DNA from 2 places in the Paenibacillus sp. MDMC362 genome. Region 2 is predicted to be linked to the other one. Evidence: predicted binding sites of a transcription regulator. Region 2 holds the regulator's gene; the other holds the start of a gene.

Region 1 (4,658 bases), 250 kb from region 2:
TTTTCTTTAAGGATTGCAGAAACGGATAGGATGCCATGTACAAACCTAACCACGCCATAAATAGCGGAAGGTGCAGAAAGACCGGCTTGGCTGCCGCCATTCCTAGGATATAGGGTACGCTGACCATGGCCCAGCCACCATGCTCCCGAGGTATGACAAACCTCGTCTTTTTCATGTGTCTCTCCCTCTCCAATCCATAGACTCATCCCCGTTACGATTCATATCTTCAGCCATTCGAACAACGGCCAGGCGGATGATAAGTAATATCGCTGAAGGTGCCCACATACTGAACGATGTCGCCCGATTCGTCCCTTACCGCGTTAATCGTTAGCAGCTCCAAGTACTCTTCCCCGTTCTTCCTGCGGTTCCAAATCTCCCCCTGCCAGCTTCCGTGTTCCATGATTTCAGACCACATCGCCTGATAAAACGCCGGTGTTTGTCTTCCGGATTTTAATACGCTCGGATTCTTGCCGAGTACTTCCTCCTCCGAATATCCCGTTAACTTCGTGAATGCCGGATTGACGGCATTGATCTTTCCGCTCCGATCCGTAACCAATATCCCCTGGCCGGTGGAGTTAAACACCTCGGATTGTACGGAGAGTTTGTCCTGATAGTACATCCATACGACAATAACGAAACTGGCCAGCGCAACCTGCGATAAAGCCATGAATCCAATGGAATACTGCCCCGTAGCCGAATGGATGAAGGAAAGCATCAGCGGCGGGAAGAATCCGCCAAGACCGCCCATCATGGACACGATACCGTTCACAATGCCGGCCTGCTTGTTGAAATAAAGGGGCACGAGTTTAAAAATAACCCCGTTTCCAAGCCCGGCACCCACGGCAATGGTTAAGCAGCCGGCCGTATACAAGCCAATGGACGGAGAGAATGCCAACAGGATGGCCGCAGCCGTGAGCCCTATGAATACGCCCATTAATAAGAACAGCGGTTTAAACTTATCTGCAAGCCAGCCGCCTACAGGACGTAATATAGTTGCTACCAAGATGAACCCTGCCGTCCGCATCCCGGCATCCACCTTCGCTAGCTCGAAATGGGTAACCAGAAAGTTCGGCAAGTACACCGTAAAGGCTACAAACGAACCGAACGTAATAAAATAAAAAAGAGAGAAGAACCACAATTTTTCGTTTTTATATACACCCTTGATCTGTTCCATGATCGGTGTTTTCACTTTGATTTCTTTACGGTCGCCTAAGATTACATTTAGCACGGCAAAGATTAGCAGCAGAACCAAATACAGCTGGACGGTTTTGGACCATCCGATCTGAGTCGCGATGACCGGTGCAGCAAACGTGGTAATGGCGGTGCCGATGTTGCCCATCCCGTATATCCCATTTACAAGTCCGAGCTTCTCTTTCGCATAATATTTAGGCAGTGAAGTCACGCCGACCGAGAACACGGCCCCCCCGATCCCCAGGAACAAGCCGCCGATGACCAAATGCGTAAAGGATGTAGCCGAGCTGATAAAATAGACCGGAAACAGCAGCAGGATAAAGCTGGCGATAAAAACAATTCGCGCTCCCACCACATTGGCGTAATAGCCGAGCGGAATCCGGAGGACCGAACCCAGCACCACCGGAATAGCCGTCAGAATAGCGAGGCGGTCGGCCGCAATGGAGATATCCTCGCGAATAAACGGCAAGAGTGCGGAGATGATGACCCATACCATAAAGCCAAGCACCAGATTCATTGTTTGCAGCGGAAGCTGCACCTTTTTGATCATTTCCATCACCTTTTCCAAAGCGTAATGAATGACATATTGATCCCCAGCTCCTATTGTACGTGCACCTATTCACAATGCTAATAGGGAAGTTCCCTGAATCTCTCCGGGGAACTTCCCTATTCCTTAAAGCCATGACCCTTAATTGCGCCCTATTGCATATGTAAGGACTAAAAATCCAGCAATTTTTTCTTGAGCGCATATTCCACTAACTCCGGACGGCTTTTCAAATTCAGCTTTTCCATAATTTTGGCCTTGTGCGCCTCTACCGTCTTGACCGATACGAACAGTTTTTCCGCAATCTCCTTATTGCCATAACCCTTGGCGATCAGAGGCAGGATCTCAATCTCCCTTTTGGACAGGCTGTTAAACGGATCCTGCTCCGCGCTCTCACTATCTTTCTTAATAAACTCCCGAACCAGGGAAGTCGCCATCTGGGGATGAATATAGGTCCCTCCCTTATGCACCATGCGGATGGCGGAGATTAATTCATCATCCGGCGCATTTTTGAGCACATAGCCTGAAGCCCCGTTTTTTAAAACATGAAACAGGTAATCGTCATCATCGTACATGGTTAGAATCAGAATTTTCGTTTCCGGAAAGTCGCTGCTGATCTTGCCGGTCGCAATCAGCCCGCTTTCGCCGGGGGGCATGCTTAAATCCATCAACAGCACATTCGGCCGATGCTTCGCCACCATGGTGTATGCCTCCATACCGTCTGCCGCCGTCGCGACAACCTCCATGTCTTCCTGGTAATTCAGAATCATGGAAAATCCGCTGCGGACCACGGCATGATCATCCGCAATCACAATTTTCACGTAACCATCACCTCCGGGTTGTCGTCACCGTTCGTAAGCGGAATGTTGAGCTGAATCGTCGTACCCTCACCGGGAGCGGACAGCAAAATAAACTGACCCCCGACGAGCTCCGCGCGTTCCCGCATCCCGTACAGTCCCAGCCCGGTTCCCTTGGCTTCATCAATGACCATATTAAACCCAACGCCACGGTCCTTGACGGTTAGCTGAAGGTGGCCATTCACTTCGCATAATCGTACATGCACCTCGTCCGTTCCTGAATATTTCATGGCATTCAGCACCGCTTCCTGGCATACCCGGTACACAACCGTTTCAATCTCGCTGCCGTAGCGGGCTGCCGCTAACTCCGCAGAGAATTCAACAAGCACTCCGTAATTCTTCCCGATCCATTTAAAATGAGAGCGGAATGCAGCCTCAAGCCCCAAATCATCCAATGAAGCAGGTCTGAGTTCAACGGATAAATGCCGGATGTCATCCAGAAGCCGGGTTAAAGACACCTCGGTCTGATGCAGCTTCTTGAGCACATCCTCGCCTACATCCATATATTTAACGACACGCAGGTCGACCAGTGAGCTAAGCAGCTCTTGAGCCACGCTATCATGGAGTTCGCGGGATATCCGCTTACGCTCGTCCTCCTGTGCCTTGATGACATATTTCAGCATATTCGTCCGCTGCAGCATTTCCTGTGTTTTCTGCTGCTTCGTCAGGTCAAGGAGCATCATCACCCGGATGCCGCGAGCTTCATCGATGGTATGGTAACTGGCCGCATAGGGAACGATGCCTTCGACGCGCGTCTTAAGATAGACCTGGAACGATGAAAACTCTCCATCCGGATAATCCAAATAACATGTGGAGCAGGTTATGAGATCCTGTTCATCGGTATAGCCTTTGCAGGTCTGGCAGAAGGAACCATCCGCACCGGATTGCATCCTCTCAATCACATCAATGTCAAGGATGTTCTCCGCAGCCGGATTCATAGCCACCACGCTGCCCTTTTCGTCGATAAAAAAAATGGCCTCCATGCTATTCTGATACATGCTTCTAAGCAAATCGCTTAAATGCTCATCCGTCATCTGAATCAAGGCTGTGATACCTCCTTGGCATAAAAAGCACCAAATTCCGTTCCCATTCCTTCCTGAAACGACTCAAAGGACCTTGGATCCAGCACGTTTTCCTTACGATATCCCACAAGCAAAACCCCCTTGACGCGAGAGCCTTCCCACAGCGGTATTGCGCCAAGGCTTTTCAACTGCTCGGCAACGATGATCGGATAATTATACAAGTCCCTCGATTCAATATCGACATTCACGTTTTGAATCAGCATCGGTTTTCCGGTCTTAAAAACCATGCCCGCGATGCCTTTGCCGGAATGTAAAACGATACGCTTGTACCTCTCGTTTATATTTCCCGAGGCATACTGCCAGGTTAATACAAATCGGTCTTCAGCCGGCTGCACCAACGCCATGGACACGAAATCGAATTGAAACCGGGCTCGAAGCTTATCCATTTCACTTTGGTAATTAAAGATCGGCTGATTCTTCATTTCCATTACTCCCCTGACGTAGAAAAGAAGGCCAAACAGCCTTCTTCCGCTCTACGATTCAAATTTACGGTGCTTTCTATAAAGGATATATCTTCTCCCCACATAATTCAACGGAACACTCCACACATGCACCAGCCGGGTAAACGGCCATAAGCCAAAAATGCCGAATCCGGCCAGAATATGAATTTTAAACGACAGCGGCACGTTCACCATCAACGAAGCATCCGGACGGAGCATAAACAATCCACGGAACCACACGGAGACCGTTTCCCGATAATTGAATTCCGGCTGCACCGCGTTCGTGACCAGCGTGCTGTACATCCCCATAAATACGATAAACAGCAGAAGGACATTAACCAGCATATCCGAAGCGGTGCTGAGTTTTCGGACATTACGAATGGTGAACCGCCTGGCGGTTAACAATACCATGCCTCCCAGCGTTAGAAAGCCAAATGCGCTTCCAATATACACCGCCCCGATATGATACATATGGTCGCTGATCCCCAGTGACTCCATCCAGGATTGAGGGATAGCTAAGCCTGCAACATGCCCTCCGATAACA
Region 2 (4,658 bases):
AGCGACCTGTTTGCCGACGAGGACAGCGACCTGGCCTGGTTCTTTGACGGCATCCGTGCTGACAGGGAGCTCCAGGCTGTACAAGCCGGAGACACCCATACGTACTATCGTCAATTCGCCCTGGCCGTTGACGATTGGAACGATATTGCGCCTGCCAGAGATGAGACGGAGCCTAATCCCTTGGCTGATGTAAGCTTTGAGCAATACATGAATGATGTCCGTGAACGTCTAAAGGAAACGCTGCCTCATTACGAGAGCAGGGATGCCCAAGACATGATGTTTCAGGAAGTGATGCAGGCACTCGATGATAATAAACATTTATTGATCGAAGCCGGCACGGGAACGGGCAAATCCCTCGGTTATTTGCTGCCGTCGATTTATCAAAGCGTGAAGCAGGAACAGAAGGTTATGGTGAGCACGCATACGATCAACCTTCAAGAACAGCTGCGTGACCGGGATATTCCCCTGCTCACCCAGGTTGTTCCTTTTCCTTTTAAAGCGGCTATTTTCAAGGGAAGAGGCCATTATTTGTGTTTGAGAAAATTTGAACATAAAATAAATAGAAGAGATTTTCATTCCCCGAAGGAAGATGTGATCACCGCAGCGCAAATGCTGGTTTGGCTGACCCAGACGGAGAACGGGGATGATGAGGAGCTGAACCTTGGCGGCCGCGGAGGGGACTTCTGGGAGACCATCTCCAGCGATTCGGATTCCTGCCTGGGCCGTGCCTGCCCATGGTTCCGCAAATGCTATTATCACAGGGCCAAACATGAGGCGGGCATCGCGGATGTTGTCATTACGAACCATTCGAAGCTGTTCACCGACGTGAAAGCGAATCACCAGCTGCTTCCGAGTTATGAGCGTCTCGTCATCGATGAAGCGCATCATCTGGAGGACGTCGCGGGCAAGCACCTGGGCTTGCAGATGAAATATTTTTCGGTTGTCCATACGTTGACCCGTATGTACAAAGACAGCCGAAGCGGTCAGCTTCCGGCTCTTCGCCAGCTGCTGCAAGCGTCGTCCCATGAGAAGGCTGTCGAGTGGTCTTCCATCATCGACCGGATTTATCCGGATCTGATCACCGTCAAAGAGAATTGGGACCGGCTCAGCGACCAATTGTTCGGACTGCTTCCGGAGCGCGGAGACGCGACTCCGGGGGATGCCGGTCAATTCTCGCTTCGCTTATCGCCGCTGAAGAAGCCGAAGGATTGGAATTCGCTGGCCGAGCTGGAGCATCAAATCCATCTGACGCTGGGCGATGTCGTTCGCAAGGGTGACAAGTTGATTGCCGAAATGAAGGAAGATCTGGACGACTACAGCGCGGACAGTCTGTTAACAGACCTATCGGGTCTATTTAAGGACCTGGCGGCACACCGCGAGGACCTGAGGACCTTCATGTCCCTGAACGATGAGGGCACGGTATACTGGATGGAGGCGAACGGCAACTTCCGCGGCAAATCGCTGCAGCTTTATGCGGTGCCTGTCGACGTCAGCACCCACTTAAAGGAATTGTTTTTTGACAAAAAACAAAGCGTGATTCTGACATCGGCGACCTTGTCGGTGGACAAATCGTTTCAGTTCATGATCGAGAACTTGGGTCTTCAGGAAGCGGCAGACAACGGCAACCTGAACACGGTCCTGCTGCCGTCCCCGTTTAATTACAGGGAGCAGGCTCTCCTTGTTGTGCCGCGCGATTTTCCGAGCGTGAAGGGCTCGGTCGGGGATGCACTCTTTGTGAATACACTTGTGCAGTCATTGGCTGATACGGCCATCGCGACGCACGGTCGCATGCTTGTCCTGTTCACCTCGTACCGCATGCTGCGTCAGGTGCATGAGCCCTTGAAGGAGGCGCTGGGATCCAGCGATATTACGGTACTGGGACAAGGGATGGACGGAACCAGCCGTACCAAGTTAATCCGGAGATTCCAGGATAGCAGCGCTTCGGTTCTGCTGGGCACCAGCTCCTTCTGGGAAGGAGTAGATATACCCGGTGAGGCGCTCACCTGCCTTGCCATCGTCCGGCTGCCGTTCCAGCCGCCGAATCACCCTCTGGTCGAAGCCAAGAGCGAGCTTCTGCAGCAGCAGAAGAAGAACCCGTTCATGAAGCTTTCGGTTCCGCAAGCGGTCATTCGCTTCAAACAGGGATTTGGCCGACTGGTACGGACCGCGCAGGATAAGGGGATTGTCATCGTCTACGATACTCGGGTCATTGAATCCTATTACGGGAAGTACTTCTTATATTCCTTGCCTGGACCGAAGATGGAGCATATGCCGACAGAGGGGATCGTTCCCCGAATTTCGGAATGGCTGCAGGAAGAGGCAGGCATAGAGAACCAAGCTGAATAAAGTAAAACCATTAACAGCACAAACAAATGTAGTTATTAACCTATTATTAGGGGGAGCATGCATGAAATCGGAAAAAATTTCGGAAGCCGTGGTCCGCAGATTACCTGTATACTTGCGCTATTTGAATGAGCTTCAGAAAAGGGAGGTCTCCACGGTTTCCTCCCAGGAACTGGGGCAGAAACTGGATCTCAATCCTGCTCAAATTCGTAAGGACCTAGCGTATTTCGGTGATTTTGGACGGAAAGGGATCGGATATGACGTATCTTATCTGATCGAGAAAATTCGCCAGATTCTAAAGCTGGACCAGAAGATCAATGTTGCATTGATTGGGGCCGGTAATCTTGGACATGCATTATCGAATTACAATGCATTTCTGAAGGACAATATGAAGATTGTGGCGGTTTTCGATTCGTATTCTCCCAAAGTTGGTATGAAAATTAACAATTTGGTCGTACAGCCAATGGAGGAGCTGGAGAAGACGGTCCATGAGTACGGCATTCGTATCGGGATTATCACCGTTCCGGATTTTGAGGCGCAGAATGTAGCGAATCAACTTATCGCAGCAGGCATAGAGGCTATCCTGAATTTTGCGCCGACTATCCTGAAAGCTCCATCCCATATCCGGATTCATACGGCTGATTTTACTACGGATTTGCAGAGTTTGGCCTATTATTTGGATAACGGCAAGGAGGATGCAGCACATGACGACAACGAAGTGGATGGTTAAAAACGGAACGTTTGCGGTATTAGAGGAAGGAAGATCCGTGTTACGCGGATATATGGTCGTGGAGAACGACCGGATCACCTACTTGGGTGAAGAAGAGCCGACTGTTCAAGAGGGGACAGAAATCATCGACGGAACCCATCTGTTTTTCCTGCCTGGATTGGTGAACACGCACGGACATGCGGCCATGTCGCTTCTTCGCGGGTATGGCGACGATCTGGCACTACAGGTTTGGCTTCAAGAAAAAATGTGGCCGATGGAAGCCAAATTCACGGCCGACGATGTATACTGGGGAACCTCCCTCTCCGTGCTGGAGATGATCAAAGGCGGAACCACGACATTTGTGGATATGTATGATCATATGGATCAGGTTGCAAAGGTAGTGCAGGACTCAGGCATGCGCGGCGTTCTGACACGCGGCGTCATCGGATTATGTCCGCCTGAGGTGCAGCAGCAGAAGCTGGATGAGGCGGTTGCATTCGCGAAAGACTGGCACGGTCAGGCTGACGGTAGAATTACGACGATGATCTCACCGCATGCACCGTATACATGTCCGCCGGATTTCATCGAAAAATTCGTGCAAGTTTCGCATGATTTGAATTTGCCTTTGCATACGCATATGTCCGAAACAGAAGCGGAAGTAGCTCAGAACGTAAATGACTACGGACTTCGGCCTGTTGCTCACCTAGAGAAGCTTGGCATGTTCTCCCGTCCAACGCTGCTTGCTCATGCCGTCCATCTGACCGATGAGGAAATCGAAACTTTGGCCAAACATCAAGTCATGGTTTCGCATAATCCAGGCAGCAATTTGAAGCTTGCCAGCGGCATCGCTCGCGTGCCTGCACTGCTGAAAGCCGGGGTCACCGTGTCTTTGGGTACCGATGGACCTGCCAGCAATAATAATCTGGATATGTTTGAAGAGATGCGGCTGGCCGCACTGATCCATAAAGGAGTGAGCGGGGATCCAACCGCGATTCCAGCATCCGAAGCCCTTCGAATGGGAACAGAATATGGAGCCAAATCAGCCTTCCTTATGGATATTGGTACACTTGCGGTAGGCATGAAGGCAGATATGATCGCACTGAACACGGATCAGGCGCACTTCCTTCCGAAGACGGATTACATTTCTCATGCTATCTACTCCGCCAGTGCCAAGGATGTTGAGCATGTGTGGGTTGACGGCAAGCAGGTAGTGAAGAATGGCGCGAGTCTTACTCTCGATGAGGAACGTATCCGCCGGGAAGCGCAGCGTGCCTTTGAGCGTCTTACAACCCTCTAGGGAATAATCAAGGGGAGCGAGGAAGACGGATTTGAAGAAAAAAACGAAGTGGATATTGCTGAGTGTATCCGGCGTGCTGCTGTTACTGCTTGGTTTGCAGCTCTATTATTCATATGTGATGAAAGATACTTGGGGCGAAGAAAGAACGGCAATTGCTGCCGCCAAACAGCATGGCCAATTGGTTACGTCCGGAAAAACCTATAAATCGGTGTGGGGCGAGGACAATAACTATTGGGTGATAAGCGGGAAGGATCAGGACAATCAAGATCGTATGGTATGGGTGAAATTTACGGATGACAACGTACCTGT

Evidence for each region. The regulator Rex, encoded in region 2, represses fermentation and respiration genes when NADH is low (regulators of the CRP and FNR family bind a similar motif). The targets are predictions, from matches to a motif close to TTGTGAAATATTTCACAA.
Region 1: a site for Rex is predicted at 1,799-1,816, ahead of DP091_RS03620 (nitrate/nitrite transporter). Genes of this name have one in related genera too.

What each region holds. Positions count from the first base shown of each region.
Region 1 is NZ_QLYT01000008.1:289,302-293,959, forward strand. It holds gene DP091_RS03615 (YwiC-like family protein) at 1-175, opposite strand, end outside; gene DP091_RS03620 (nitrate/nitrite transporter) at 227-1,741, opposite strand; gene DP091_RS03625 (response regulator transcription factor) at 1,909-2,556, opposite strand; gene DP091_RS03630 (sensor histidine kinase) at 2,553-3,635, opposite strand; gene DP091_RS03635 (GAF domain-containing protein) at 3,632-4,096, opposite strand; gene narI (respiratory nitrate reductase subunit gamma) at 4,148-4,658, opposite strand, start outside.
Region 2 is NZ_QLYT01000008.1:36,753-41,410, reverse strand. It holds gene dinG (ATP-dependent DNA helicase DinG) at 1-2,346, shown strand, start outside; gene DP091_RS02340 (redox-sensing transcriptional repressor Rex) at 2,408-3,073, shown strand; gene DP091_RS02335 (amidohydrolase) at 3,048-4,349, shown strand; gene DP091_RS02330 (cell wall elongation regulator TseB-like domain-containing protein) at 4,381-4,658, shown strand, end outside.